Regions from separate parts of the Cronobacter sakazakii genome, predicted to be linked through region 2. Evidence: predicted binding sites of a transcription regulator. Region 2 holds the regulator's gene; each other region holds the start of a gene.

Region 1 (2,268 bases), 1.7 Mb from region 2:
CGGTGCGGTTCGGCGGTAAGGCTGTTGCTGACCGCATCGCAAATCGTCGAAATACTCTGATAACGGGCGTCAACGATGTGCAGCGCCGGGTCGTCAAGCTGGCTTGCAAGCTGTGCCTGGATTTGCGGAAGCCGTGCGGCGGCAGCGCCCGCGATGCCGCGGCTGTAAATATCGCCTTCAAGCATTTGCAGGGCGAGCCAGCGGCGCTGCTGGAGGGTGAGTTCGTGAGGCATCACCGCCGCCAGCGTTTCGGCCGCGTCAACGAGCGGGGCGGGGTAATGCACACGCTCGATAGTCTCGTTGCGCGTGTGACGGTCAAGCGTGAGCTTCAGGCTGTCTATCCCGCGTGCGCGGGTGGAGACCAGCGGCACCACCGGACAGCCGAGGCGTTTCGCCAGCGCGTCGATATCAATGCGAATATTTTGCTTTTCAGCGATATCGAGCATGTTGAGCGCGACCACGCACGGGATGCCGAGCTCCAGCAGTTGCAGCGTCAGGTAGAGGTTGCGCTCAAGGTTGGAGGCGTCCACCACGTTTATCAGCATGTCCGCCTCGCCGCTAAGGATGTAGTGGCAGGCGATCTGTTCATCGAGCGAGGTTTGTGAGGAGATGGTGGTCAGAGAGTAGGTGCCAGGCAAATCGACCAGCGTTACCTGATGATCGGTCGTCGCGAAGCTGCCTTCCTTGCGTTCGACCGTCACGCCGGCCCAGTTGCCCACGCGCTGCCGCGCACCGGTGAGCTGGTTAAACAGCGTGGTTTTGCCGGAGTTCGGATTGCCGATTAAGCCGATGGTTAATTTTTTCATTTGCGTTAACTCAACACAGAAATAGTTCAGCGGGCTGCTTCAACCTGCAAAAGCGCCAGATCTTTTTTTCGCAGCACCAGGCTTACGCGTCGGGTTTCGATATGAATCGGGTCACCCAGCGGAGCCACGCGTTTTACCTCAAACGATGAGCCCGGCAGCATGCCGAGAGACAATAGTTTTTGGCGATAGGCCGGGCTAATTTCCCGGGCGAAACCCGTAATTTTCCAGCTGCTATTAGGTGTGAATTGCATAGGACCTGCTTATTCCGAATGCGCTCAGCGGCGGTGAACCGTGGCGATACAGCGGCCGGGAGCCGATTATTGCGCGGGAAGGCGTTGTTTATCTGCTTAAGATGGTAATGAGAATGGTTTTTATCTTCAATAGAATATTGCAGCGCGGCGAGACTTTCTGAGGTTTATTTGTTCTGGCGCAAAAAAATGCGGCATGGGGTATTTGCAATAAAAGTTTTCAATTTATTTATGCTTTATTTTTCATTTAATTAAATTTAAACGTACAGACAATTTATTCCTGTGCGCGTTCGGCATGTTATTTATTAGTGCCTGTTGTTATTAAAATGAAAAATGTAACCGCGCACATGTTGGCGTTTATTTCCGGATGTGAGGCTTTTTAAGGCGGCGAGGTGTTTTACCTGTCGAAGAAAGGCGGGTGCGCTGCGCTTACCCACCCTACAAACACGCAAACTGCCCGTTATGGTGTGGTGGGTGCGCTGCGCTTACCCACCCTACGGAACCAAAACGCCTGCCGAAACGTAGGGCGGGTAAGCGAAGCGCACCCGCCAATGGCACCCTCCAAAAATAATAAAAAAGGCCGGTTTCCCGGCCTTTCTTGTTCCATAACTGCGGATTACCGCTTTTTACCGAACGCGGCGGCGAGCGCGTCGCTCATCGCGCTGTTGCCGCCTGCGCTGCTGTCGCGCGCCGGTTTACGGTTATTCTGCGCCGGACGCTTCTGCGCCTCGCGGCTACTTCCGCCGCCGCGCCGCGCGTTGCCTTCGCCGGGTTGCTCGTCAAGACGCATGGTTAGCGCGATACGCTTACGCGGCAAATCGACTTCCAGCACTTTCACCTTTACGATATCGCCCGCTTTCACCACGGTGTGCGGATCCTCGACGAATTTGTCGGAGAGCGACGAGATATGCACCAGACCATCCTGATGCACGCCGATATCCACAAACGCGCCGAAATTGGTCACGTTGGTCACCGCGCCTTCCAGCACCATGCCCGGCTGCAGATCGTTCATCGTCTCCACGCCTTCGGCGAACTGAGCGGTTTTGAACTCCGGGCGCGGGTCGCGGCCGGGTTTTTCCAGTTCTTTGATAATGTCGGTCACGGTCGGCACGCCGAAACGCTCATCGGTAAAATCTACCGCCTTCACGTTACGCAACGCGCTGCTGTTGCCCATCAGATCACGCAGCGACTGCTCCGTCGCCGCCAGAATGCGC
Region 2 (2,268 bases):
ACGGCGTGTTGCAGATGAACGTCAGTCTGCCAGGTGTCGCGATGGAATACTCCACTGATGGCGGCGCGCACTGGCAGCGCTACGACGATGCGAAGCCGCCACGCGTGACGGGTGCCGTACAGGTACGAAGCGTCAGCAGCGACGGTAAACGTTACAGCCGTGTGGATAACGTACAGCCCTAACGCAATAAAAAGCCAGCCTCCGGGCTGGCTTTCTTATGAACGGGCGCGCGCTCTACAGCGATTCAGGCAGATGGTGAACCGCAACCAGTTTGCCTTTGCTTATCTCAATATTTTTCGCACCGCGCAACTGAGAAAGGGTTTTCATCACCATGCTGCGGGAAAGATTGGTTTTTTTAACGATATAGTCGGCCACGTTAATCCGGTTACGCATGAACTCATCCATTGTCGCGAGACAATCGATATTCGCTTTAATCATGCTGTAGCTGTTTCTTCCCATCATAATTTCTTCGCGATAGCAAAGCATATTAATAAACCATGAGGACAAAATAAGCAGATGTAACTGGCAGTGATTTTTCTCAATTTCCTGAATGAAATAATCAAAAGGAATTAACTGGTAATGGCATTCGGAATCAGCCTGTAATTTGGCGAATTGAGTTTTGCCTAAATTCCTCGCCAGTCCCAGCACAGAGGGTGCGCTGCTTTTTTCCAGCAACAGCCTGTCACTCTGGCGCATCAGAGAGAACTGACCGCCACGAATGATGCAGATCTCCCCGTCCCGAAGCGGGATCAGCGTATTTTTCTCTGCACGAGACCAGTTGCCGTAGCTATTAAAAATATCCGCAATACGGTAAATCTCAGCAAGCGGTTTAGGGGGTAAGACCATGTTGGTTACCTTAATAAAATAAAATTAAATCGTTGCTGTATCTTAATGGATGCTTTTTTATGGCTGCAATAAGGGGCAGAGAACAGAAAAGGAAAAACAGGGATAATCTCATCTCTAACCGATTGAGTGATAAAGATATTTATCTTTTCTGAATTTCGATTTAAAAAAATATATGTGGTTTAATTAAGCATTGTGCGCTGTATTAAAACACTCCAGTTTTCAAATTTTATCTAAAAAAATACATCTATATTTTTGTTAAAGGGGGTTCAGGCAATAAAAAGGCCGACAAATGTCGGCCTGGGATAATGCAGTATAGCGAGCGTTATTTCCCGCCAGCCTCGTGGGCGTGTTCATTTTCGCGGCAGTCGCCATCGGCGCAGTGACCGTACAGATAGAGGCTGTGGTTGGTCAGGCGGATGCCGTGGCGCGTGGCGATTTCACGCTGACGCGCTTCAATAGAATCATCACTGAATTCGATCACTTTGCCGCAATCGAGGCAAATCAGGTGATCGTGATGATGCTGTTGCGTCAGCTCGAAAACGGATTTACCGCCTTCAAAGTTGTGACGAGTGACGATGCCGGCATCGTCGAACTGGTTAAGTACGCGATAGACCGTGGCAAGGCCAATCTCTTCACCCATGTCAATCAGACGCTTATAGAGGTCTTCCGCACTGACATGATGATTGACCGGTTCCTGCAGCACTTCGAGGATTTTTAATCGAGGAAGCGTGACTTTCAGGCCGGCCTTCTTTAATGCGGTATTGTTGTCAGTCATGCGGAATCTGTCCTGTTGCTTAACGACTCGCTCCGGAAGGGAGCGATACATCGGATACGCCGAAGATGAATGCGTCTCATTATAGAACTGACATGCCTAAATGAAAACCGCAAGCGTCCGGCAAAAAAGAGCTTAAAAATCGTGGGCCAGCCAGCGTTTTTCACGTGGAGAGCCTGATAATTAAGAAAGCCATTGTACAGCGTAGTGAGGGAAAGTTAAAAATTTGTAGCAATTATTTTCATTGCTTTTATCTATCAAACGGCGCGGAACGGTGCCCGCGCCGCTTATCATCAGGCGTTGATGATTTCCTGCAGATGCAGCTCTTCGGACACCTGTTTGACCCATTTTTCAACGCGTTCGGCGGTCAGCTCCGGCTGGCGATCTTCGTCAATCGCGAGACCAACGAAGTGGTCGTCATCAGCGAGGCCTTTAGAAGCTTCAAAGTGGTAACCTTCGGTCGGCCAGTGGCCAACAATGGTCGCACCGCGCGGCTCGATGATGTCGCGAATGGTGCCCAGCGCGTCGCAGAAATATTCTGCGTAATCTTCCTGGTCGCCGCAGCCGAAAAGCGCCACCAGCTTGCCGTTAAAGTCAATTTCTTCGAGCGTCGGGAAGAAGTCGTCCCAGTCGCACTGCGCTTCGCCGTA
Region 3 (2,268 bases), 2.1 Mb from region 2:
CGGTATTCGTGAAGACAGAGCGCTGATCACCCAGGATCTCTCCCGCTTCTATCCGCACATGTTTGTGGAATAACCGAAATGGCGCCCCAGGGCGCCATGGTTAACCCACCTGCACCGATAACATACTCAACGACGCCATTTCCAGCCCATCGACCGGAATGCTGATGTTTTCGCTGCCGTCCCACGCGCCGAGCGTGTACAGCAGTGGCAGGAAATGCTCCGCCGTCGGGTTCGACAGGCTGCCGCCGGGGTGATCCAGATAGTTGACCAGCGGGTGTGCCGCCGCCTCGCCGCGCCACGTCAGATTCTCTTTAACAAAGTTATTGAACGACTCCGCCCACGCATACGGTTCGCCTTCGCCATGCCAGCGCGCGGTACGCAGGTTATGGACGACGTTGCCGCTCGCCACCAGCATAACGCCTTCGTCACGTAATGCCGCAAGGCGCTGGCCCATCTGATAGTGCCAGACCGGGGGTTTGGTGCTGTCTATACTCAACTGCACCAGCGGAATATCGGCCTGCGGATACATTTTTATCAGTACGCCCCAGGCACCGTGGTCAAAGCCCCAGGCTTCTTTATCAAGCGTGACTGGCAGCGGCGCCAGGAGATCGACCACGCGCTGTGCCAGCGTGGGCGAGCCGGGCGCAGGGTAGTGTGTATCGTACAGCGCCTGCGGGAAACCGCCGAAATCGTGAATGGTTTGCGGCTGCTCCATCGCGGTGACACCGGTGCCGCGCGTAAACCAGTGTGCCGAGACCATCACAATGGCTTTCGGACGCGGCAGCGTTTCGCCAAGCGTGCGCCAGGCGCGGGTATAACGGTTATCTTCCAGCACGTTCATCGGGCTGCCGTGGCCCAGAAACAGTGCGGGCATGCGAGTGGAAGCAGTCATTTTTATATCCTGAAACGGTAAAATCAATAACGCTACCTTACGCTTATCGCACACAGAAAGAACGGAGATAACCGTGATGAAGACCGTCAGAAAATTTGAATGTAAGTAATCTGTAAAAGCCACGGACGGGCCTCGACTTTTCCGTTCCGCCCGATAAATTAATGATAATTATTATCAAAAAGGAGTGTTCGATGTCAGTGCCTCTGATCCTGACCTTACTGGCGGGTGGCGCCACGTTTATCGGCGCGCTGCTCGGTGTGCTGGGGCAGAAGCCCTCCAACCGGCTGCTGGCCTTCTCGCTGGGCTTTGCCGCAGGCATTATGCTGCTGATTTCGCTAATGGAAATGTTGCCCGCCGCGCTCGGCGAAGACGGCATGTCACCGGTGCTGGGGTATGGCATGTTTATCGTCGGCCTGCTCGGCTATTTCGCGCTCGACCGCATATTGCCGCACGCGCACCCGCAGGATCTTATCGACTCGCCCCCTGCCCATGCGTCGCGCAATCTGCGCCGCACCGCGCTTCTGCTGACGCTTGGCATCAGCCTGCATAACTTCCCGGAAGGTATCGCCACCTATGTGACGGCCAGCACCAACCTGGAGCTGGGCTTCGGGATTGCGCTCGCGGTCGCCTTACACAACATCCCGGAAGGGCTGGCGGTGGCGGGCCCGGTTTACGCGGCCACCGGCTCGCGCCGTAAAGCGGTTATCTGGGCGGGCCTCTCCGGGATGGCCGAAATTCTGGGCGGCGTGCTGGCGTGGCTTATTCTCGGCACCATGGTGTCGCCGGTGGTCATGGCGGCGATTATGGCGGCAGTCGCCGGGATCATGGTGGCGCTGTCGGTGGATGAGCTGATGCCGCTTGCCAAAGAGATCGATCCGCATAACAACCCAAGCTACGGTGTGCTGTGCGGCATGTCAGTGATGGGATTAAGCCTGACGCTGCTGCAAACGAGCGGCCTTAGCGGCTAATAAAAAAGCCCGGTCTGACCGGGCTTTCAGAAGCATTCAGGCCCGGCGCTCGCCGGGCTTTTTGTCAGCTCGCTTTGCGCTCCTGCGCCTGGCGATAGCTCACTAAATCTTCAATGGTCACGACCGGCATATTGTGTTCGCGGGCAAACGCGATGCACTCCGGCGCGCGCGCCATGGTGCCGTCGTCGTTAGTCAGTTCACACAGCACGCCTGCCGGTTTAAAGCCCGCCAGCGAGACTAAATCGATAGTCGCTTCGGTGTGGCCACCGCGGGTCAGTACGCCGCCCGGCTGCGCGCGCAGCGGGAAAACGTGGCCAGGACGGTGCAGATCGGACGGTTTCGCGTCGTCGGCAATCGCCGCGCGAATGGTCGTGATGCGGTCGGCGGCGGAAACGCCGGTGGTCACGC

Evidence for each region. Region 2 encodes Fur, which represses iron uptake genes when iron is present. Its sites were predicted from a motif close to ATAATAATGAGAACNACTATCAA; they were not measured.
Region 1: a site for Fur is predicted at 1,159-1,181, ahead of feoA (ferrous iron transporter A). Genes of this name have one in related genera too.
Region 3: a site for Fur is predicted at 1,048-1,070, ahead of zupT (zinc transporter ZupT). Genes of this name have one in related genera too.

Annotation. Positions count from the first base shown of each region.
Region 1 covers NZ_CP011047.1:1,311,442-1,313,709, forward strand. The annotation lists gene feoB (Fe(2+) transporter permease subunit FeoB) at 1-806, opposite strand, end outside; gene feoA (ferrous iron transporter A) at 833-1,057, opposite strand; gene CSK29544_RS06075 (Tex family protein) at 1,671-2,268, opposite strand, start outside.
Region 2 covers NZ_CP011047.1:4,083,416-4,085,683, reverse strand. The annotation lists gene CSK29544_RS19400 (beta-N-acetylhexosaminidase) at 1-182, shown strand, start outside; gene CSK29544_RS19395 (helix-turn-helix domain-containing protein) at 235-846, opposite strand; gene fur (ferric iron uptake transcriptional regulator) at 1,169-1,621, opposite strand; gene fldA (flavodoxin FldA) at 1,912-2,268, opposite strand, start outside.
Region 3 covers NZ_CP011047.1:1,712,733-1,715,000, reverse strand. The annotation lists gene CSK29544_RS08095 (glutathionylspermidine synthase family protein) at 1-73, shown strand, start outside; gene ygiD (4,5-DOPA-extradiol-dioxygenase) at 101-892, opposite strand; gene zupT (zinc transporter ZupT) at 1,084-1,860, shown strand; gene ribB (3,4-dihydroxy-2-butanone-4-phosphate synthase) at 1,925-2,268, opposite strand, start outside.